Regions from separate parts of the Mycoplana sp. 10N416 genome, predicted to be linked through region 1. Evidence: predicted binding sites of a transcription regulator. Region 1 holds the regulator's gene; each other region holds the start of a gene.

What was found. The regulator PhoB, encoded in region 1, activates phosphate uptake and scavenging genes when phosphate is short. The targets are predictions, from matches to a motif close to TGTCATNNANCTGTCAT.
Region 2: the regulator PhoB is predicted to act here: its motif matches at 2,865-2,881, upstream of AC1DDS_RS05250 (alkaline phosphatase D family protein).
Region 3: the regulator PhoB is predicted to act here: its motif matches at 2,904-2,920, upstream of AC1DDS_RS21295 (esterase-like activity of phytase family protein).
Region 4: the regulator PhoB is predicted to act here: its motif matches at 2,739-2,755, upstream of AC1DDS_RS19820 (UDP-2,3-diacylglucosamine diphosphatase).

Annotation. Positions count from the first base shown of each region.
Region 1 is NZ_JBFTIM010000004.1:439,573-445,341, reverse strand. Features, by position in the region: gene argF (ornithine carbamoyltransferase) at 61-972, opposite strand; gene AC1DDS_RS11400 (acetylornithine transaminase) at 1,008-2,201, opposite strand; gene AC1DDS_RS11395 (GcrA family cell cycle regulator) at 2,627-3,145, shown strand; gene phoB (phosphate regulon transcriptional regulator PhoB) at 3,226-3,909, opposite strand; gene phoU (phosphate signaling complex protein PhoU) at 3,956-4,669, opposite strand; gene pstB (phosphate ABC transporter ATP-binding protein PstB) at 4,729-5,544, opposite strand; gene pstA (phosphate ABC transporter permease PstA) at 5,559-5,769, opposite strand, start outside.
Region 2 is NZ_JBFTIM010000002.1:195,232-201,000, reverse strand. Features, by position in the region: gene AC1DDS_RS05260 (DUF475 domain-containing protein) at 1-366, opposite strand, end outside; gene AC1DDS_RS05255 (M3 family metallopeptidase) at 762-2,825, shown strand; gene AC1DDS_RS05250 (alkaline phosphatase D family protein) at 2,956-4,518, shown strand; gene typA (translational GTPase TypA) at 4,664-5,769, shown strand, end outside.
Region 3 is NZ_JBFTIM010000011.1:119,378-125,146, forward strand. Features, by position in the region: gene AC1DDS_RS21290 (MarR family winged helix-turn-helix transcriptional regulator) at 1-450, shown strand, start outside; gene AC1DDS_RS21295 (esterase-like activity of phytase family protein) at 658-2,850, opposite strand; gene AC1DDS_RS21300 (DMT family transporter) at 2,951-3,862, opposite strand; FMN riboswitch at 3,946-4,093, opposite strand; gene hupB (DNA-binding protein HupB) at 4,216-4,491, opposite strand; gene lon (endopeptidase La) at 4,700-5,769, opposite strand, start outside.
Region 4 is NZ_JBFTIM010000010.1:30,444-36,212, forward strand. Features, by position in the region: gene AC1DDS_RS19810 (NADP-dependent malic enzyme) at 1-2,057, opposite strand, end outside; gene AC1DDS_RS19815 (ester cyclase) at 2,407-2,700, shown strand; gene AC1DDS_RS19820 (UDP-2,3-diacylglucosamine diphosphatase) at 2,822-3,652, shown strand; gene AC1DDS_RS19825 (MFS transporter) at 3,807-5,027, shown strand; gene dgcA (N-acetyl-D-Glu racemase DgcA) at 4,979-5,769, opposite strand, start outside.

The sequences.
Region 1 (5,769 bases):
GGGGTTCGCGCCATAGATCGTGGCGCGTCAAGCCGTTTTCAATAGGGCGTGAACGGCCGGTCAAATGGCGTTCAGGCACCAGGCAAGGATGGACTTCTGCGCATGCAGGCGGTTCTCCGCCTCGTCGAAGACGACCGACCGCGGTCCATCGATCACCTCATCGGTGACTTCCTCGCCGCGGTGCGCAGGCAGGCAGTGCATGAAGAGCGCGTCCTTGTCGGCCTTCTGCATCAGCGCCTCGTTCACCTGGAAGGGCTGGAAGATGTTGTGGCCACGGGCGCGGTGCTCCTGGTTCATGGAAACCCAGCAGTCGGTAACGACGCAGTCAACGCCGGCGACGGCCCGATCGGCGTCGTGGCAGAGCATGATCTCTCCGCCATTGTTGCGCGCCCAGTTGAGGATCTTGTCCTCCGGCTCGGAGCCAAGCGGCACGGCCATGTTCATGCGATAGCCGAAGCGGGCCGCACCCTCGACGAAGGAATGCAGCACGTTGTTGCCGTCCCCGGTCCAGGCGATCGTCCGTCCCTTCACCGGTCCGCGATGCTCCTCGAAGGTCATGATGTCGGCCATGATCTGGCAGGGATGCGTCAGGTCCGTCAGGGCGTTGATCACCGGCACGGTCGCATGCTCGGCCATCTCCAGCAGGCGCGCATGATCGGTCGTACGGATCATGATCGCGTCGACATAGCGCGACAACACCTTCGCCGTATCGCCGATCGTCTCGGCGCGGCCGAGCTGCATCTCGGTGCCCGACAGAAACAGCGTCTCGCCGCCGAGCTGGCGCATGCCGACGTCGAACGAGACCCGGGTGCGGGTGGAGGGCTTTTCGAAGATCATCGCCAGCATCTTGCCGGCAAGCGGCCTGTCGGCCGTGCCCTCCTTGGTCGCCGCCTTTCGCACCTTGGCGTCGTCGATGATCGTGCGAAGATTCTCGGCCGTCATGGCGGAGAGGTCGAGGAAGTGTCTGGCCATGCTGTCAGTCCTGCTGTTTGAGCCTCGGCAACGCCTCAGGCCTGCTTCTTCTCGGCGCTCAGTTTCTCCGCCGCCCGTTCGATCCGTGCCAGCCCCTCGCGCGCCTCTTCGGCCGTCGTGACCAGCGGCGGCAGCAGCCGCAGCACGTTGTCCCCGGCCGGGACGAGCAGCATGTGTTCCGCGCGAACCGCCTTGAGCAGGTCGGCCGAGGGAACCTTGGCCTTGATGCCGAGCATCAGGCCCTCGCCGCGGACATCCTCGATGATATCCGGAAAGCGGTCCGCCAGCGAGGCCAGGCCCTGACGCAGCACGAGCGCCACGTCGCGAACGTGTTCCAGGAACCCCTTTTCCAGCACGACGTCCAGGACCGCGTTGCCGACGGCCATGGCCAGCGGATTGCCGCCATAGGTCGAGCCATGCGTGCCCGCGACCATCCCGGCCGCAGCCTCCGCCGTCGCCAGGCAGGCACCGAGGGGAAAGCCGCCGCCGATGCCTTTCGCGACCGCCATGATGTCCGGCGCGACACCGGCCCATTCATGGGCAAACAGCCTGCCTGTCCGGCCGACGCCGGACTGCACCTCGTCAAGCACGAGCAGCAGCCCATATTCGTCGCAGAGCGCGCGCAGTTCCCGCAGAAACTCCTTCGACACGACGCGGATGCCGCCTTCGCCCTGTACCGGCTCGATCAGGATTGCCGCCGTCTCTTCCGTTATCGCGGCCTTTACGGCGGCGATGTCGCCGAAGGGCACCTGATAGAAGCCGGGCGCCTTGGGCCCGAAGCCTTCGAGATACTTCTCCTGGCCGCCGGCGGCGATCGTCGCCAGCGTCCGGCCATGGAAGGCCCCCTCGAAGGTGATGACGTGAAACTTGCCGGGATGGCCCTTGGCGAAATGATAGCGCCGCGCCGTCTTGATCGCGCACTCCAGCGCCTCTGCGCCGGAATTGGTGAAGAACACCTTGTCGGCGAACGTCGCGTCGATCAGCCGCTTGCCAAGCGTTTCCTGTCCCGGCACCTCGTAGAGGTTCGAAACGTGCCAGACCTTGTCGGCCTGGCTCTTGAGGCTGTCGACCAGATGTGGATGGGCATGGCCGAGCGAATTGACCGCAACGCCGGCGGCAAAGTCGAGATAGCGCGAGCCGTCTTCCGCGATCAGCCAGACGCCTTCGCCACGCTCGAAGCGCAGCGGCGCACGCAGATAGGTCTCGTAAAGCGGCGTGGCATCAGCCATGGCGCGTATCTCCTTCGCAGCGGATGCGGAAATCCATTCCCGTCTTGAGCTTTCCGTGTGGAAAAATGAAAAATGCCGCCCTGCGGCGGCCGCGGCACTATCAGCATTTCGGGGGTCGATGTCAATAAAAGTAGCTTCCATCCGTTCCGCCTCAATTGATCGCGTAGACGGACCCGAATTGCGCGCGGAAAGTGTCGCCGGGCAGTCACACCAAACTAGCAAGTTGGGGAAAACTGGAAAATCGATTCGGCCTGAATCGGGCGACTCTTGTCACAGAGTCCCCCTGTCAGTAGGTTAAAAGTCAATTGCTAGACTGCATGCGGCGGAACTAGTCACCCACAGTATCAAGGCGTTCCGTGCTCCGGAGCCATCCGGGGCATTGGCGACGGATTCCCGGTAGCGAACGCTGGAATGGAGGCGATAGGATGAACTGGACAGACGAGAGGGTCGAGAAGCTCAAGAAGCTCTGGTCCGAAGGACTGAGCGCCAGCCAGATCGCAGCACAACTCGGCGGCGTCAGCCGCAACGCGGTCATCGGCAAGGTGCACCGCCTCGCCCTTCCCGGTCGCGCTAAAGCCGGCGGCACGCCGACGGCGACACGGGCCAAGCGGCCGGCCGCCGCGCCGCGCCCCTCGAACTTCGCCCCGCGGGTCGTGACCCGCACCGTCGCCCGTCCGGCAGGCGCGACCGTCGTCAAGGAGGAAGTCGCGTTTGAGTACGACGACGCGCCGCTCGCGCGGATCAACACGAACGTCGTCTTGCCGATGTCGCGTCGGCTGGAACTGACGGAACTCACCGAGCGCACCTGCAAGTGGCCGAACGGCGACCCGCTGACGGACGATTTTCACTTCTGCGGCAACGAGTCCCCGGACAACTCGCCCTACTGCCTCTTCCATCAGCGCCTGGCTTACCAGCCGTCGGCCGAACGTCGGCGCATGCGGTAACCGGCGACACGCTGGAAAGAGACAGAATTGCAAACGGGCCCCGCGGGGCCCGTTTTTCGTTTCCGATTGTTTCCAGCCGATCAGGCCTCCAGCGAATAGCCGGCCCCGCGCACGGTGCGGATGACGTCCTGCATGTTGGAGAAGTTCAGCGCCTTGCGCAGACGGCCGACATGCACATCGACCGTGCGCTCGTCGACATAGATGTCATGTCCCCAGACGCCGTCGAGCAGCTGCGAGCGCGAAAAGACGCGCCCGGGAGAGGTCATGAAGAACTCGAGCAGGCGGAATTCCGTCGGACCGAGGCGCACCTCGCGCGTCCGGCGATGGACGCGGTGCGTCTCGCGGTCGAGTTCGATATCGCCGCACTTCAGCAGCGTCGAGACCACTTCCGGCCGGGCGCGCCGCAGCATCGCCTTCACCCGCGCCATCAACTCCGGCGTCGAGAAGGGCTTCACCACGTAGTCGTCGGCACCGGTGGCAAGACCCCGCACCCTTTCACTCTCCTCGCCGCGGGCCGTCAGCATGATGATCGGCAGGCGTTCGGTCTCGGAGCGCTGGCGCAGGCGGCGGCACAGCTCGATGCCGGAAACGCCGGGCAGCATCCAGTCGAGGATCAGGAGATCCGGTTGACGCTCCTGCAGGCGGATCTCCGCCTCGTCGCCGCGCAGGATCGTATCGACCTCGAAACCCTCCGCTTCGAGATTGTAGCGCAAGAGGACGCTCAGCGCCTCTTCGTCTTCGACCACGGTAATCTTGGGAACCATGCCTTGCGAACTCCGGCGTTCTAGAATTCAAACAATGCGACGCAGATCATTCCTTCTCCGCGCCGACTGAGGTGGTGTGATCGTCCTTCGGGCGCTCGCCTTCCGGTGGCGCACCCGTCGCCATGTAGAAGATCGTCTCGGCGATGTTGGTGGCATGGTCGCCGATGCGTTCGATGTTCTTGGCGCAGAACAGAAGATGGGTGCAGGGCGTGATGTTGCGCGGGTCTTCCATCATGTAGGTCAGAAGCTCCCGGAACAGCGAGGTGTAGACCGCGTCGATCTCGTCGTCGCGCTCGCGGATCTCCCTGGCCTTCTCGACGTTGCGCGACGCATACACGTCGAGCACTTCCTTCAACTGCATCAGTGCCAGTTCCGCGAGATGCTCCAGGCCGCGGGCAAGCTTGCGCGGCATGCCGGAACTCTGCACGGCGATGACGCGCTTGGCGTTGTTCTTGCCAAGGTCGCCGACGCGCTCGAGTTCCGCAGCGATGCGGATCGCGCCCATGATCTCGCGCAGGTCCGCCGCCATCGGCTGGCGCTTGGCTATCGTCAGGATCGCCTTCTCGTTGATCTGCCGCTCGGCAGTGTCCAGGATGACGTCTTCGGAGATGACCTTCTGCGCCAGCGCGGCATCGGTGTTGACCAGGGCGCGCACGCTGTCGCCCACCATCTGCTCGGCGGTGCCGCCCATCTCGGAGATGCGGCGCGCAAGGTACTTCAATTCTTCGTCGTAGACGGAAGCGATGTGGGGCGATGACATGGTGTTATCCTCAACTGGCGCCATGGCGCCGGGTATTCATTTGCGACGTTGCACCGGGTTCAGCCGAACCGGCCCATGATATAGTCCTGCGTGCGCTGGTCGTCGGGGTTGGTGAACATCTTGTCGGTGTCGTTCTCCTCGACCAGGTTGCCCAGATGGAACATGGCGGTGCGCTGCGAAACGCGCGCGGCCTGCTGCATCGAATGGGTGACGATGACGATCGTGAAGTTTTCGCGCAGCTCGTGGATCAGTTCCTCGACCTTGGCGGTGGCGATCGGATCGAGCGCCGAGCAGGGCTCGTCCATCAGGATCACCTCCGGACTGACGGCGACGGCGCGGGCGATGCAGAGGCGCTGCTGCTGGCCGCCGGAGAGGCCCGTGCCGCCTTCATGCAGGCGGTCCTTCACCTCGTTCCAGAGACCGGCCTTTTGCAGACTGTGCTCGACGACCTGGTCCAGATCCGCCTTGTTCTTGGCGAGACCGTGGATGCGGGGCCCGTAGGCGACGTTCTCATAGATCGACTTCGGAAACGGGTTCGGCTTCTGGAACACCATGCCGACACGGGCGCGAAGCTCGACCACATCGATCGCGGGGTCGTAAATGTCGTCCCCATCGAGCGTGATCGCACCGGTGACGCGGCAATTGTCGATCGTGTCGTTCATGCGGTTGAGCGTGCGCAGGAACGTCGACTTGCCGCAGCCGGACGGGCCGATCAGGGCCGTCACCGTATTCTCGCGGATGTTGAGGTTCACGTCGTAGAGGGCGCGTTTGTCGCCGTAGTAAACGGAGACATCCCTGCCGATCATCTTGTAAGGCACAGAGTTCATCTTCTTTTCCAGCGCTTCTTCAGCCACGGCTTCGGTCATGATGTTCATCTGCTTCTATCTCACTACCAGCGGCGCTCAAACCGGCGCCGCAACAGGATTGCGCCAAAGTTCATAATGATGAGGAAGACGAGCAGGACGATGATCGCCCCCGAAGTCCGCTCGACAAAGGCGCGCTCGGCCTCGTTCGCCCACATGTAGATCTGTACCGGCAGGGCCGTCGACGGATCGAGCGGCGTGGCGGGGACGTTGGCGACGAACGCGACCATACCGATC
Region 2 (5,769 bases), on a different contig from region 1:
CGGCTGCTTCGCAGCGAGGACGATGGCCTCGATCGGGCCGATCTTGGCGGCGATCACGACGATCAGCAGCGGGAAGACGATACGCATGCCGAAGACGGCGATCACGATACCCCAGGTGAGGAACCGGTGCTGCCAGACCGGCGTCATGTCCTTCAGCTTGTTGGCGTTGACGATGGCGTTGTCGAAGGACAGCGAGATTTCCAGCACCGCAAGCACGGTGCAGATGAAGAAGACGGTTGCCATTCCACCGATCGTGCCGGTGCTCTGCCAACCAAGCCACGCACCCAGCAGAAGACCAAGGGCGGTGACGATGAAGGCCCACTTGAAGTAACCGATTGCGGATTGCGGCTGAGAGGGGGTGGTCATGCCAGCACCTCGCTTTCGCACGTGATCGGCTTGTTCAGGGGATAGGGAAACGAATTGCGCGTGCCGAAAAGGGCATGCGCGTCAGGCATGGTCAGGATTTTCATTTTTCTCTGATCCGCCGGCTCAATTGCTGGCGGTACCGACATCACGAGAGCGCCGTAAAACTCTCGCCAGAGGGGCCCGGCACCATAGTTTCTGCTGCGGCGGGATGTCCGGGGCCGCAACATCAGTCGTTTTCCCTGATGTCGTGTGCTTCGTCAAGAAGTTTCGCCACTTGCGCACTGGTGCGAGACGATCGGCCGCAAATCGAATGAAATCGCGGAGCGGCGTACACAAGCCCGCTTTCTCCTCCTATATTCGCTCCACCATACTATTTGCCGCCACGAGGACCTTTCATGAGCGAACCCAAGACAATCAGCCCTGCTCTCGTCGAATGGAGCGGGATCAACGGCCTGCCGCGCTTCGATCTCGTTTCCGACGATGCGTTCGCCGAGGCTTTCGATGTGGCGCTGGCGTCGCACGAGGCGGAGATCGAGGCGATAGCCGGCAATCCCGGGGCCCCGAGCTTCGACAATACCGTCGTCGCCCTGGAAATCGCCGGGGATGCGCTGTCACGCATTTCGGCGCTGTTCTGGAGCCGCGCCGGCGCAAACACGAACGAGACCATCCAGGCGCTCGAACGCGAGATCGCGCCGAAGATGGCGCGTCATTATTCGAAGATCGGCAACAATGCCGAGCTCTTCGCCCGTATCGACACGCTGTGGGAAGGGCGCGACGCGCTGGGGTTGACGGTCGAGCAGGCCCGGGTGCTGGAGCGACATTGGAAGGGGTTCGTGAAGTCCGGTGCGAAGCTGGCAAAGCCCGAACAGGAACGTCTTTCCGCGATTAACGAGCGGCTTGCGGGGCTCGGCGCGCAGTTCGGCCAGAACGTCCTGGCGGACGAGAAGGACTGGGCGCTGTTTCTCTCGGACAAAGAAGAGCTTGCCGGTCTGCCCGAGTTCCTGACGGACGCGATGGCGGCGGCTGCGCGCGACCGGGACGAGGCGGGCAAGTTCGCCGTCACCCTGTCGCGCTCGATCATCGAGCCGTTCCTGACCTTTTCCAGCCGTCGCGACCTGCGCGAGCAAGCCTTCCATGCCTGGACCGCTCGCGGCATGAACGGCGGGGCGACGGACAACCGCGAGATCGTGCGCGAAACGTTGGCGCTGCGCGCCGAGAAGGCTGCGTTGCTCGGCTACGAGAACTACGCGGCGCTGAAGCTCGACAACACGATGGCCAAGACCTCCGAGGCCGTGAGTGGCCTCCTGGCGCAAGTCTGGGAGAAGGCCGTCGCCCGTGCCGGCGAAGAAGAAGCGGATCTTGCGCGCCTGATCGCCGCGGAGGGCGGCAACCATCCGGTCCTGCCCTGGGACTGGCGCTACTACGCCGAGAAGCTGCGGGCGGAAAAATTCGATTTTTCTGAAGCCGAACTGAAACCGTATCTGCAGCTCGAAAAGATCATCGAGGCCTGCTTCGATGTCGCCGGACGGCTCTTTGGCACCCATGCCGTGCCGCTTCAGGGCGTTCCGGTCTATCACCCCGACGTGCGCGTGTTCGAGATCCGCGACCGGCAGGGCAAACTCGTCGCGATGTTCCTCGGCGATTATTTCGCCCGCTCCTCAAAGCGTTCCGGGGCGTGGATGAGCGCCTACCAGAGCCAGCACAAGCTGCCGCTGGCGAACGGTTCGTTGGGAGAGATCCCGATCGTCTACAACGTCTGCAATTTCGCCAAGCCCGCGGAAGGCAAGCCGGCGCTGCTGTCGCTCGACGATGCCCGCACGCTCTTCCATGAGTTCGGCCACGCCCTGCACGGCATGCTGTCCGACGTCACCTATCCGTCGGTGTCGGGCACCGGCGTGTCGCGCGATTTCGTCGAACTGCCCTCGCAGCTCTACGAGCACTGGCTGACCGTTCCCGAAATCCTCAAGACCTATGCCGTGCACTACGAGACTGGCGAGCCGATGCCGCAGGCACTGCTCGACAAGGTTTTGGCCGCGCGCACCTTCAATGCCGGCTTCAACACCGTCGAATTCACCTCCTCCGCGCTGGTCGACATGGCGTTTCACACGCAAGGCACGGTCGAGGACCCGTTGGCGGTGCAGGCCGAAGTGCTGGACAAGCTCCGCATGCCGGCCTCGATCGTCATGCGCCATGCCACGCCGCACTTCCAGCACGTCTTTTCCGGCGACGGCTATTCGGCCGGCTACTATTCGTACATGTGGTCGGAGGTGCTGGACGCCGACGCCTTCGCCGCCTTCACCGAAACGGGCGACGCCTTCGATCCCGGCATGGCGGCGAAGCTGAAGGCGAACATCTACTCGATCGGTGGCGCCGTCGATCCGGAAGACGCCTACAAGGGCTTCCGCGGCAAGCTGCCTTCGATCGATGCCATGTTGGAGAAGAAGGGGCTGTCAGCGTAAGACTGTCGTCACAAGACGTTCACCGAACTGTCGCCCGTATGCCATTGATCCGTTACGACACTGACATGCGATCCCCCGATGGTCGCTTTCGCGAGTTAATTTCCGATTCGCGTGGCTGCCGCGGGGGTGCATGACGATCGTTTCCGATGTCCTGACAAGGCGTTCGTTTCTCCTGACGGCCGGTGCAACCGGTCTTGCCGCGTCTTCGGCGCTGGCCGTTCCCCACTATGCGCGCCGGCACGGCAGCCCCGTCTTCACGCACGGGGTGCAGTCCGGGGACGTCGACACCTCGTCGGGCATGATCTGGACCCGGGCCGACCGGCCGGTCGAGATCGCGGTCGAATACTCGACCACCGAGAGCTTCATCAATCCGATGCGCGGCCCGGTGCTGAAGGCGGGACGCGAGACGGATTGCGCCGCCAAGCACCTGCTGACCGAGTTGCTTCCGGACCAGGACATCTTCTTTCGGCTGACGGCGGCTGACCCCTATTCCAGCCATCTGGTCTCCGAGCCGGTCGTCGGCCGGTTCCGCACCGCGCCGCTGCGCCGCCGCTCGGTCCGCTTCGCCTGGTCGGGCGACACGGCCGGGCAAGGCTGGGGCATCGACGAGGTCGGAATGAAGACCTATTCGACCATGCTCCTGCACGAGCCGGATTTTCTAATCCACTCCGGCGATACGATCTATGCGGACGGGCCGATCCCCGACGAGATTCCGTTGCGGGACGGCACGGTCTGGAAGAACCGCATCGTCACCGACGAAAAACGCCAGGTCGCGCGGACGCTCGACGAATACCGCGGTCAGTGGAAATACAACATGCTCGATCGGCACGTGCTGAACTTCAATGCGCAGGTGCCGACCTTCTTCCAGTGGGACGACCACGAGGTGCTGAACAACTGGTCGGCCTCGACGGACCTGCGCGACGATCCGCGCTATCCGGAAAAGGACATCGCCGTCTATGCCGAGCGCGCCATGCGGGCGTTCCAGGAGATGACGCCGATCCGCTACGTGCCGACCGAGCCGGGGCGCATCTTCCGCAAAATCGCCTACGGCCCGCTGCTCGACGTGTTCTTCGTCGACCTGCGCTCCTATCGCACCGCCAACCGCGGCAGCACAGACAACGGCCTGTTCGGCTGGCGGCAGGCGGACTGGCTGCGGCGTGAACTGCTCGCCTCCAGGGCCACCTGGAAGGTGATCGCCTGTGACATGCCGCTCGGCGTCGTCATCTGGGACGACTATGGCAACAAGCTCGGCTACGAGGGCGTGGCGGACGGGCTGAACGGCCCGCCGGCGGCGCGTGAGTGCGAAATCGCCGACCTGCTCACCTTCATGCGCGACAACGCCATCCGCAATGTCGTCTGGCTGACGGCCGATGTGCACTATACCGCCGCGCATCACTACGACCCGGACCGCGCCAGGTTTAAGGAATTCGATCCCTTCTGGGAGTTCGTCTCAGGGCCGCTGCATTCGGGCACCTACGGACCCCACCCGCTCGACATGACCTTCGGGCCGGAGGTTCGGTTCATCAAGGCGTCGGGCGGTGGGGCCGACAGTAATCTGCCGCCGTCGGCCGGCTTGCAGTTCTTCGGGCTGGTCGATATCGACGGTACCAGCGAGCAGATGACGGTGCGGCTGATGGATCGCGACGACCGCGAACTCTGGAGCACCACGCTCGATCCTGCGGTGATCTCATGAGAGCCGTACAACGGCCAATTTTTCACGCGATCAGCGAAACGCAGTGTCGGGCTGCCCCTTTCGCAATTGCGGAAAACCATGTAAGAGCGCGCCATTGAAGATGGCGCCGCCTTTGCCGTGCGCGCCCAAAACCCAGAGATCAAACATGTCCATTCGTAATATCGCGATTATCGCGCACGTCGACCATGGCAAAACCACGCTCGTCGACGAGCTCCTGAAGCAGTCCGGCTCGTTCCGCGAAAACCAGCGCGTCGCCGAACGCGTCATGGATTCGGGCGACATCGAAAAGGAACGCGGCATCACCATCCTCGCCAAGGCCACCTCGGTCGAGTGGAAGGGTACCCGCATCAACATCGTCGACACCCCCGGTCACGCCGACTTCGGCGGCGAGGTCGAGCGCATCCTGTCGATGGTGGACGGCGCGATCGTGCTCGTCGACAGCTCCGAAGGCCCGATGCCGCAGACCAAGTTCGTGGTCGGCAAGGCGCTCAAGGTCGGCCTGAAGCCGATCGTCGCCATCAACAAGATCGACCGTCCCGACGGCCGCCACGAGGAAGTGCTGAACGAGGTCTTCGACCTGTTCGCCAACCTCGACGCCACCGACGAGCAGCTCGACTTCCCGATCCTCTACGGCTCGGGTCGCAATGGCTGGATGAACGTCAATCCGGAAGGTCCGAAGGACCAGGGCATGGCGCCGCTGCTCGACCTCGTGCTCAAGCACGTGCCGGAGCCGACGGTTGCCGACGGGCCATTTAGCATGATCGGCACGATCCTCGAGGCCAACCCCTTCCTCGGCCGCATCATCACCGGCCGCGTGCATTCCGGCTCGGTCAAGCCGAACCAGGCCGTCAAGGTGCTCGGCCAGGACGGCAAGCTGATCGAATCCGGACGCATCTCCAAGATCCTCGCCTTCCGCGGCATCGAGCGTCAGCCGATCGAGGAAGCGCAAGCCGGCGACATCATCGCGATCGCCGGCCTCACCAAGGGCACGGTTGCCGACACCTTCTGCGATCCGGCGGTCTCCGAGGCGCTTACGGCCCAGCCGATCGACCCGCCGACCGTCACCATGTCCTTCATCGTCAACGACAGCCCGCTCGCCGGCACCGAGGGCGACAAGGTCACGAGCCGCGTCATCCGCGACCGCCTGTTCAAGGAAGCCGAAGGCAACGTGGCGCTCAAGATCGAAGAGTCCGGCGACAAGGATTCCTTCTTCGTCTCCGGCCGCGGCGAGTTGCAGCTTGCCGTGTTGAT
Region 3 (5,769 bases), on a different contig from region 1:
ATGTTCAAGCTCTACCATCAGGTCAGCCGTCTCGTGAACGAGGCCATGATGGATGAAGGCGTGTCGCTTGCCCGCAGCAAGTTCCTGTTTTTGCTTTCCTGCGAGGGGCCGCAGCGCTCGACAGATATCGCCGCGACGCTCGGTTTCGCACCGCGGACCGTAACCGAAGCGATCGACGGGCTGGAGCGCGACAAGCTGGTTTTGCGCGAACCCGATCCAAGGGACCGTCGTGCGAAGATCGTTTCCATCACGGACACGGGGCGCGCCGTCATAAACGCCGCCCTGGAACCCAAAGAGAAGGTCGTGAAGGCGATCTTCGACATCCTGGAAGACGGCCAGAAGGCTCAGCTCGCCGAAATTCTCGAATGCCTCAGCACGCGGACGCTGGAGCTCCAGCGCGAACGGGACGAGGCCAGATTCAACCTGCCAGAGACGCGCGCCATGGGCTGAAACGGGGCCGCCGCTCCACTGCATTTATCCTCAAATCGTAGCCGATTTGAGGATAAAAACATGCAGCACTTCAAAGCGCTACAGCGACCTTTGCGCGTCTTTAAGACGCGCGGCGCTGTAGCGGCCGGTCAGGCAATCTGTTGCGACGCCGTTATCCGAAATACAAAGGCCGGGAGCCCCGCTCCCGGCCTTTGTGTTTTTGTGCCGTTACATTGCGTTCATCGGGCCAATGCCGAAGAACAGCGTTTCGCCCGAGGAACCGTCGACACCGTCGTTGTCGGTCACGACATAGCCATTGCCGGCCGCGTCGATCGTAAAGCCCTCGACCTTGTCGACGACATAGCCGTTCAGTGCCTTGAGATCAGGAATAAAGTCCCGCACCTCTTCCTTCTTGACGATCGGTAGCGCCTCACCCAGCTTGGCAGGCTTCAGGTCCGACAAGGCAACCCGGAAGAGCTTCTTCAGCTTTGCTTCCTTGCCGATCAGGTTGTCGCGCTCGATGACATAGGCATAGTCGCCGTTGACAGTGATTTCCGACAGGCCGACCCAGCCCTTGCCCGCCTGCTCCAGCGGATAGCGGACGGCGCCCCATTCTTCGGTCGAGGGCTTGTAGGAGACGAGCTTGACGAAACCCTTCTCGTCATCCTTCCATTCGCGCTGCACCGCCATCCACAGCACCATGTCATCGCCCTCGCCGACGCTTGTGATGCCTTCGAATCCGAAACGGGTCTCACCGGCGCGAAGCTCGGCAGGGATCGCGATCTCCTTCTTGATCTCGCCCTTCTTGTTCACGCGCAGCAGCGCGTTCGCATAGAGCTTGTCGGGATTGCCTTCGGAGGCGAGCCAGAAACCGCCCTCCCCGTCATTGACGATACCCTCGATGTCGAGCTTCTGCGCCGGGGCGCCGTCGCGCGTGATGGTGAGCTTTTCGGTGATGAGAGCGGGCGTCTGTGTCGCATCGACGGTGAAGATCGCCGGGTCGGAAGAATAGACGGAATCGCTGACGGCAAAAAGCTTGCCGGGCTGGTCCGGTACGGCAGCCAGTCCGGACAGCGCACCAAAGGCGACCGGCAGACCATCCTTGTCCGCCGACCTGATCTGGGGATAGGTCGCCACGCCTTCCGCGCGCTCGTAGATCATCACATGCGAACGGGCGCCGCCGTCCTCGACGAGATCGGTCTCGTTGGCCGTCACGAACAGGTTGCGTCCGGGGATTGCAACCGCGCCTTCCGGACCGATGCCCGAAGGCAGAAGCTGCAGCAGCTCAGGCTCCGCGCCAGTGTCCTTGTAGACCCCGACGATGGAGGCGCGTTCGGAAAGCACGAAGAAGAGGTTGTCATTGCCGAACGTCGCCGCTTCCAGCCCCTCCGGCTCGATACCCTTGGAGTTACGCTTGTCCGGATAGTGGCCGATCGCAGCAATCGCATGCTCGAAGGAGGGGCCGCTTTCGTGGAGGACGTTGCCGGTCTTGTCGAAGATCGTGAAGCCGCGGCTGCCGCCTTCGTAGTCGCCTTCGTTGGCAACCACCAATCGGTTGTCGTCCAGCCACTTCACAGCGTCCGGCTCGCGCTTCTGGCCGTCCTTCTTGCCGGTGAAGGAAATGGCGCCGTCCTTCTTGGTGTCGATGTTCTTCAGGTCAACCGAGCCGGCCGAGAAGTGGCCCTTCACGGTACCGCTCTTGGCGTCGATAATGACGATGTGGTTGTTCTCCTGCAGGGTCAGGGCGATCTCGTCCTGGCCATTGAAGGAAACGAATTCCGGCTCCGGGTCCTCGCCCGCGATTTCGGCGAGCCCGGTCAGCGTAACGTGCTTGACCGTCGCGCAATCCGGCACGCCGTCCTTCAGCGACAGGATCACCAGATCGCCAGCCGGCATCTGCGGCAGCGCGCCATCGTTCAGGTCCTCATCGCGCTCGTTCTCGATGGCGATTGCAGCAAGCGTGCCGTCCTTGTTGATGGCGATCGAATCCGGCTGGCCGCCGAGATCGCAGGTCGCTTCCGTCTTTCGCGTCGCGATGTCGACGGTCGCCAGCAGGCCGGAAGGCTTGACGAAGCTCTCGCGGGTGTTGACGGCGACCAGCGCCTTGCCGCCAACGACGGCAACCGAGGTGGGCTCGCCCTCGAAGGCGACCGTGCCGGCAGCCTTAGGTGCCTTCGGCTCGGTTATGTCGATGAAGCCGACCGCCCGCATCGGGCTGTCGGAATAGACCAGCGTGTTGCCATCTGCCGTTGCCGTTATGATTTCCGACGAGGTCGGCGCCTTGGGATCCACACCGTCGGGCATGTTGTCGGCCACGGCGAACGAGGCAATCCGGTTGAAGACCGGTTCGGCGGCGGCCGGAAAGGCAGCGGATGCGAGAAGTACGGCGGTGAGGACCGTACCCAATGATCGGTTGGTCATGAAATTTTCCCCATGTGGCGAACACGCGATAGATGCGGTTCTGCGCGATGGGGATGACAGGCGCATGACAGCGGCCGCCATTTGCACCGACTATGGGCCGTCAAGCAGCGGTCTCGGTCGCCATTCTCTCCCGCCGCATTTCGCTGCGCATGATGAAGAGCGATGCACCGAGGATCAGCATGGCCCCCAGCCAGAGGTAACCGGCCGGCGCGTAGCCGAAGACCAGCCAGCCGGCGAAAACGTTGAGCGGCAGCTTCAGATCGTCGAACGGCTGGACGTAAGCCGCATCGGCCACCGTATAGGCGAGCGTGAGCAGATACTGCGCCAAGACCGTCAGCACGCCGGCAAAAACGAACAGGGCGAGCGCCACGCCGCTTGGCACCGCAAAACCGGCGGCGAACGCCAGTGCGCCGTTGATCGGCGTCAACAGCACCAGCAGCCAGATGGTGATGGTTTCGGGGCGCTCGATTGCGGTCAGGCTCTTGGTGATCAGCGATGACACGCCCCACAACAACGCCGAAAGTATCGGCAGAAGCGCCGCCCAGGTGAACTCGTCCGTCCACGGCTGAAGGATGATCATGGCGCCGGCAAAACCGATGGCTGTGGCGACCCATCGGCCGGGACCGACATGTTCACGGAGGAAAAGACGCGCACCGAGGATGATGAAGAACGGCGACGTCATTACCAGCGCGATGGCCTGCCAGATCGGGACCGAGGCCAGTCCGGCGACCCAGGCACCGACGCCGAAGGCGGCAAACGCCACTCGAACGACATGTCGCCAGGGATGGGCAGTGCGCATCGCCGCCAGCCCGGCCCGACGCAGGAAAGGCAGGGAGAAAACGAGTGCGAAGGCATATTGCCAGAAAGCTGCGGACGCGGAGGCAAAGCCGACCTTCATCGTCAGCCACTGTGTGACGACGTTGAGGACGGCAAAAGCGATACCGGCAAGGACCATGAAGGTGGCACCGGCCATGGCCCGGGAAGACGGCAGGCCGCGAAAAGTCTGATTCATGTCATGCATCCCGAACACAGAGACCAACACAAATCAGGACGCATGAAGGCGAGACGACGGGCAGCCCCTGCCCTTCGTGACGCAATCATTCTCTTGCATCCGGACTGTAACCGTCGGCTCCGGATTCGCACCGGATCTGCTGACCCTTTCCGATGGATGGAAAGGCGCTCGCGGGCTTGGGCTAACACCCTTACCGCCGGTGGGGACTTTCACCCCGCCCTGAGAACGACGCACCCGTAGAGCAATCCGCCGGAGCCTGCAAGACCCCGGAAATGCGAAAGGGTCCGGCTTGAACCGAACCCCTCGACCAACCTGGACGGCCGTCTTCGTGACTGGCCGTCCGGCGAACCCGATCAGCCGTTTACGGCGTCCTTCAGGCCCTTACCGGCCGAGAACTTCGGCACGTTGCGGGCAGGAATGTCGATCTCCGCGCCGGTCGAAAGGTTACGGCCCTTCGAGGCTTCGCGACGCGATACGGAGAAATTGCCAAAACCGACGAGGCGAACGTCGCCGCCGTTCTTCAGTTCGCCCTGGATCGTCTCGAATACGGCGTCGATAGCCGACGCGGCATCCGTCTTCGACAGGCCGGACTTCTCTGCAACTGCGGAGACGAGTTCGTTCTTGTTCATGTTTCCACCCCTTTCATACGGTTCGAAACGACTCATACATAAGTCGGGGGCAGAATACGCATCGACCTTGCCGCCGCAACGGGGTTTCGTCCACAAACGTTGAAATTCCGGGCTTTTCACAGCCTTTTTCAACGGAAAAGGCCGGCGTTGCCGCCGACCTTTTGCGTTTTCGCCCTGCAAAGGGCCGATTTTAAGGTTTCGTTTACCCTCAGTGGGCGACCGCAGCCCCGGTTTCGTCGACCGATTCGACGGTTGCAACCGGCTTCGATTCAACCATCGACGGATCCCATTCGATCGGCTCCGGCTTGCGGACCAGCGCGTGTTCGATCACCTCGCCCATGCGCGAAACCGGAATGATCTCCATGTTGTTCTTCACGTTGTCCGGGATCTCCGCCAGGTCCTTGGCGTTTTCTTCCGGGATCAGCACCTTCTTGATGCCGCCGCGAAGCGCTGCAAGCAGCTTCTCCTTCAGGCCGCCGATCGGAAGGACCCGACCGCGCAGCGTCACTTCGCCCGTCATCGCAATGTCCTTCGAGACCGGGATGCCGGTCATGATGGAGACGATGGCGGTCGCCATGGCGATACCGGCCGACGGACCATCCTTCGGCGTCGCGCCTTCCGGCACGTGCACGTGGATGTCGGTCTTGTCGAAGCGCGGCGGCTCGATGCCGAAATCGATGGCGCGCGAGCGGACGTAGGATGCCGCCGCCGAAATCGATTCCTTCATGACGTCCTTCAGGTTGCCCGTCACCGTCATGCGCCCCTTGCCGCCCGGCAGGCTCACGCCTTCGATCGTCAGCAGCTCGCCGCCGACCTCGGTCCAGGCAAGCCCCGTGACGACGCCGACCTGATCCTCGCGCTCGGCTTCGCCATGGCGGAAGCGCGGCACGCCGAGGAAGTCGTTGATGTTGTCCGCCGTCACCTCGACCTTCGTGGCCTTGCCCTTGATGATCTCGGTCACCGCCTTGCGGGCGAGCTTCATCAATTCGCGCTCGAAGTTACGCACACCGGCCTCGCGGGTGTACTGCTGGATTATCGCCATCAGCGCACCGTCGGTGACGGAGAATTCCTTCTCCTGCAGCGCGTGATCGCGGATCGCCTTCGGCAGCAGGTGACGCTTGGCGATTTCGCGCTTCTCGTCCTCTGTATAGCCGGCGATGCGGATCACTTCCATGCGGTCCATCAGCGGCGCCGGAATGTTCAGCGTGTTTGCCGTGGTCACGAACATCACGCTCGACAGGTCGTACTCGACCTCGAGGTAGTGATCCATGAAGGTCG
Region 4 (5,769 bases), on a different contig from region 1:
GCCGAATCGCCGTGCATTTCGCCGTCGGCCTCCAGTTCCGGCGCCCTTTCACGGACAAGGTCCATGGCCTTGCGCATCTTGAAAGCGCTGACCGAATCGCGCGAGCCGAAATTGGAATGCGAAACCAGCGCCGCGCGCGGCGTGATGCCGAAGCGGCGGATCTCCTTGGCCGCCATCACCGTCATTTGCGCAACTTCCTCCGCGCTCGGCTCGAAGTTGACATAGGTGTCGGTGAAAAAGGTCGCTCCCCGCTGGGAAATCAGTAGGCTGAGGGCGGAGAAGTCGGTCACGCCCTCGCGCAGGCCGATGATCTGCCGAACGTCGCGCAGGTGCTTGGCATAGCGTCCTTCGACACCGCAGATCAGCGCGTCCGCCTCGCTACGGCGCACCGCGAGCGCGCCGATGACCGTCTGGTTCGTGCGAACGATGGTGCGGGCGGCCTCCGGGATCACGCCTAGCCGGCCGACCAGCTTGAAATAGTCGTCGACATACTCGCGGTAACGCGGATCGTCTTCGGGGTTGATGACCTCGAAATCCTGTGAGGGGCGGATGCGCAGGCCGTAACGCTTCAACCGGGCCTCGATGATCTGCGGCCGGCCGATCAGGATCGGCTGGGCGATGTTTTCCTCCATCAACACCTGGGCCGCGCGCAGCACGCGCTCGTCCTCGCCTTCGGAGAAGATCACGCGCTTCTTTTCCGCCTTTTTCGCTGCAGCGAAGATCGGCTTCATGATGAAGCCCGAGCGCCAGACGAAGCGGTTGAGCTGATCCAGATAGGCGTCGAAATCGGCGATCGGCCGGGTGGCGACACCGCTTTCGGCGGCAGCGCGCGCGACGGCCGGGGCGATGCGCAGGATGAGGCGCTGGTCGAACGGCGAGGGGATCAGGTAATTCGGGCCGAATACCGGCGTGTCGCCGGAATAGGCGCGTGCCGCCACGTCCGAGACCTCTTCGCGGGCAAGTGCGGCGATGGCCCGAACCGCCGCCATCTTCATCTCCTCGTTGATCGTGCGGGCACCGCAATCGAGGGCGCCGCGGAAGATGTAGGGGAAGCAGAGGACGTTATTGACCTGATTGGGGAAGTCGGAGCGGCCGGTGCAGATCATCGCGTCGGGCCTCGCGGCGCGGGCCTCTTCGGGCATGATCTCCGGCGTCGGGTTCGCCAGCGCCATGATCAGCGGCCTTTCGGCCATGCGCGCCAACAGCTCGGGCTTCAAGACTCCGGCCGCGGAAAGGCCGAGGAAGACATCGGCGCCGTCGATCGTCTGCGCCAGCTCGCGCTTGTCGGTCTCCTGGGCGTAGACGGCCTTCCACTGGTCCATCAGCGCTTCCCGGCCTTTGTAGACGAGGCCTTCGATGTCGTGGACCCAGATGTTCTCGCGCTTTGCGCCGAGGGTAACGAGCAGATTGAGGCAGGCGAGGGCGGCGGCTCCGGCGCCGGACGCGATGATCTTCGCCTTGGCGATGTCCTTGCCGGCGAGTTCCAGCCCGTTCATGATCGCCGCGGCGACGATGATCGCCGTACCGTGCTGGTCGTCGTGAAAGACGGGGATGTCCATCTTCTCGCGCAGCCGGTGTTCGACGTCGAAGCATTCCGGCGCCTTGATGTCCTCGAGATTGATGCCGCCGAAGGTGGGCTCCAGGGCGGAGATGACGTTGACCATCTCATCTACCGTTGCCGCGTCGATCTCGATGTCGAAGACATCGACGCCGGCGAACTTCTTGAACAGGACGGCCTTGCCCTCCATCACGGGCTTGGAGGCAAGCGGGCCGATGTTGCCGAGACCGAGAACGGCGGTGCCGTTCGAGATGACCGCGACGAGGTTGGAACGGGCGGTGTAGTCCGCTGCCGTTTCCGGATTGTCGCGGATCGCAAGGCAGGGGGCGGCGACGCCGGGCGAATAGGCGAGCGCGAGGTCACGCTGGTTGCCGAGCGGCTTGGTCGGCTGGATCTCCAGCTTGCCGGGGCGGGGATAGCGATGGAAGAACAGGGCCTGCTGGTCGATGTCGCCGCTCGTCGGCTTGGAATTTGCTTTCGATTTGTCGCCAGTGGTCATGTTTTTCCTGCCCGTTTCCATTCGCTTTTCCGGCCTTCCTTCTGGCACGGATGGGGCGCGCCGTGAAGTTGGGACCGATGCCATAAAGCCCCAATTGGCCTTACTTGCAACCACGAACCCTGCCTTTGTGAGATGACCGGCGGCGCCACCGTCAAAGGCGTGGCGGCAGTGACGACCAATGGTTGTGATGCGTCGCTGTTGATCGTATGAAAACGTCGCTTGAGCCAGGGAGGCCCCAATGGAAGCGGAGATAAACAAATCGATCGTCCAGGACTATATAGCTGCGTTCAACGCGTTCGACCTGGACAGGCTCGCGGAACTTTTCGCCCCCGACGCGTAGATCCACGGTGTGCTTGGTTTCGGCGTTCTTGCCGATGTCGTACCGATCTGGCGTGAGTTGCACGAGGGGATGAACATGCGCCTCGAAGCACTCGACCTCGCCGCGGACGGCGCCAACGTCGTGGTGCGCCTTCGCGAGACGGGTCGTTTTACCGGGACGTTCCGCGGGGTCGCTGGCCACGAACCGACCGGGCGCTCCTACGAAATCACAGCGATGGAGTGGTTTGTCATCGAGGACGGCCGCATCACATGCCGTTGGGGTGCGCGCGACAGTGCCGCCATTTCGCGCCAGGTCATCGGATAGCGTCGGCGCGAAAGAGGGAGCTGTTTTGGCGCGGCGGTTGTCATCCTGCTGATACACGAGTCTGGTTTTCACCATGCTTGGGGAGAGGTTTTCCCCGAGAGGTATTGCCGGAGTGCATGGGATGAGCGCCAACGACCCGACACCGAACGTGTGCCGTGTGAGAACGTTGTTCCTGTCGGACGTTCATCTCGGTTCGAGGGCGGCAAAGGCAGACTTTCTGCTCGACTTCCTGCGCTGCCATGAGGCGGAGACGATCGTCCTTGTCGGGGATATCGTCGATGGCTGGCGGCTGAAGCGCAGTTGGTACTGGCCGCAGAGCTGCAACGATGTGGTCCAGAAACTGTTGCGCAAGGCGCGCAAGGGGACCCGCATTATCTACATCCCCGGCAACCACGACGAATTCCTGCGCGACTTCCCCGGCGTTCACTTTGGCGGCATCGAGGTCGCACAACAGATCATCCACGAGGCGGCCGACGGCAAACGCTACCTGGTACTGCATGGTGACGAATTCGACGTCGTCGTCCGCAACGCCCGCCTGCTCGCCTATCTCGGGGACTGGGCCTATGACGCGGCGATCGGCATCAACATCGTGCTTGCCGCCGCGCGGCGGCGCCTCGGTATGCCTTATTGGTCGTTCTCGGCCTGGGCGAAGCTGCGCGTCAAGCACGCGGTGAACTTTATCGGCGCCTTCCAGCGCGTGGTGGCAGATGAGGCGCGCCGGCACGACGCCGACGGGGTGATCTGCGGGCACATTCACCATGCCGTGATCGAGGAACTGGACGGGATACGCTATATCAACACCGGCGACTGGGTGGAGAGCTGCACGGCCGTCGCCGAGCATTTCGACGGCCGCATGGAGCTGATCTCCTGGCCGTCGTCGGCTGCTCTTTCAGCCGTGACCGCTTCCATCGACGTGCCGGCTGCGAAGGCGCGAGCGCCGGAGGCCGCATAAAACCGGCATGCGCTAAAATCCCGAGACGCGCCTGTATCGGACTTTATCGGCTGAAGCGGAGAGGCGGGGACCCGCAGGGGCTGGCAGAAATCACGGATTGGCGCATCTGCCTTGGCGTGGTAATTCTGCCTATCTCTCAATTCAGGTTCCAAACATGCACGCGCCTCACGGCATGGTCGCGACCGCTGGTCCGCCGCGCCTTTTCGTTCTGCGGATCGCGATTGTCTTCTGCGCGCCGATGCTGGTGAACGGCATCGCCCTGCCGTTTTTTCCGATCTGGCTCAATACGCTGTCGATGACGGATTGGGAAATCGGCGTGGTGCTGGCCGTGCCGATGGTGGTCCGCGTCTTTACCGCACCGATTGCCGGTATGATTGCCGACCGGATCGGCGATCGGGCGAGCGTGCTTGTCTGGTCCGGAGCGATGTCGCTCGCGACTGCCATCGCGCTGCTCTTTACGGAACATTTCTGGCCTGTGCTGATCCTCTATACGCTGCAGGGGATCGTCTATGCGCCCTATCTGCCGATCACCGACGCAATTGCTCTCAGCGGCGTGCGCCGCTGGCACTTCGACTACAGCCGCATGCGGTTCTGGGGCTCGCTCGCCTTCATCGTGTCGACCATGATCGGCGGCTGGCTTGCCGGGATTTTCGGTGGTGCGATGGTGCTGCCGGCCATGACCGTGGGCTTTATCACCACGGTCATGGCCGCATTCATCGCACCGCGCATCGGCAAGCCGCGCCGGGCGTCACCGATATCGGCGCTGCCGGTTGCCCCGACCGGCTTGGCCGGCCAGATGGACGTGCAATTGATGATGCTCGGCGCGGCGTTGGTGAATGCCAGCCACGGCATGTTCTATGCCTTCTCCGCAATCCTGTGGGGCGCGGAGGGTTTCTCGGGCACTGAAATCGGCCTGCTGTTCAGCGTCGGTGTCGCCGCGGAAGTGCTGTTCTTCATCGTTTCTGCCCGGCTGCGCCGCCCCGTCAGTCTCTGGACGATGATTGTCTTCGGCAGCGCGGTCGCGATGTTCCGGTGGGTCGCCTTCCCCCATGATCTGGGGTTCTTCGGCTATTTCGCATTGCAGAGCCTGCACGCCTTCACCTTCGCCGCCATTCATGTCGGCGTGCAGGGGCGGATCATCGAACGGCTCGCCGAGGAGAAGGAAGCCTCCACGCAGGGGCTGTACTTCTTCTACAACGGCATCTTCATGGCCCTGACGACGTTCCTGTCCGGCTATCTCTTCGCCTGGTACGGCATCGACGGCTTCTACGCGATGTCCGTGGTCGCGGCTCTCGGACTGGTGCTGGTGCTTCTGGCCCGCAGCATTCAGCCCCAGAGAATGGAATCTGGCGGGAACACCAGCGAACCCTCGTAGCGAAGTCCGGGCTCCCGGTCGCGCGCAAGAAGAAGCGGGCCGTCCAGGTCGACGAAATCTGCGCCCTGCGCCAGCAGGACCGCGGGGGCCATGGCGAGCGACGAGCCGACCATGCAGCCCACCATGACCTGTAGCCCGAGACGGGCCGCCTCGGCGCGCAGGTCGAGCGCTTCCGTCAGGCCGCCGGCCTTGTCGAGCTTGATGTTGATGGCGTCATAGCGATCGGTCAGCGCGGCGAGATCAGTCGCCAGATGCACGCTTTCGTCCGCGCAGACGGGAACGACCCGCTCCACCTGCGCCAGCGCCTCGTCCCGGCCGGCCGGAAGCGGCTGCTCGATCAGCGAGATCCCGGCCTCGGCACAGATGGCGAGGTGATAGGCCAGTGTCTCTGCGGTCCAGCCCTCGTTGGCGTCGAGAATGATGCGGGATTTCGGAGCGGAGGCACGAACGGCGCGAATGCGTGTCGCGTCGTCCGGGGTTCCGACCTTTACCTTCAGCAGGGCGCGATCCGCGTGGCGGGCGGTCTGGGCGGCCATGACCTCCGGTTCGCCGAGCGAGATCGTATAGGCGGTGGTGAGCGGCTGCGGCGGCGTGGCGTTGATCGTGGACGACACGGGCGTCCCGGAGAGCTTGGCCTCGAGATCCCACAATGCGCAATCGACGGCGTTGCGAGCGGCACCGGCCCGCATGATCCGGCGTAGTTCGTCGCGCGAGGCGCCGGCTTCAACAGCCGCCGTCGCGG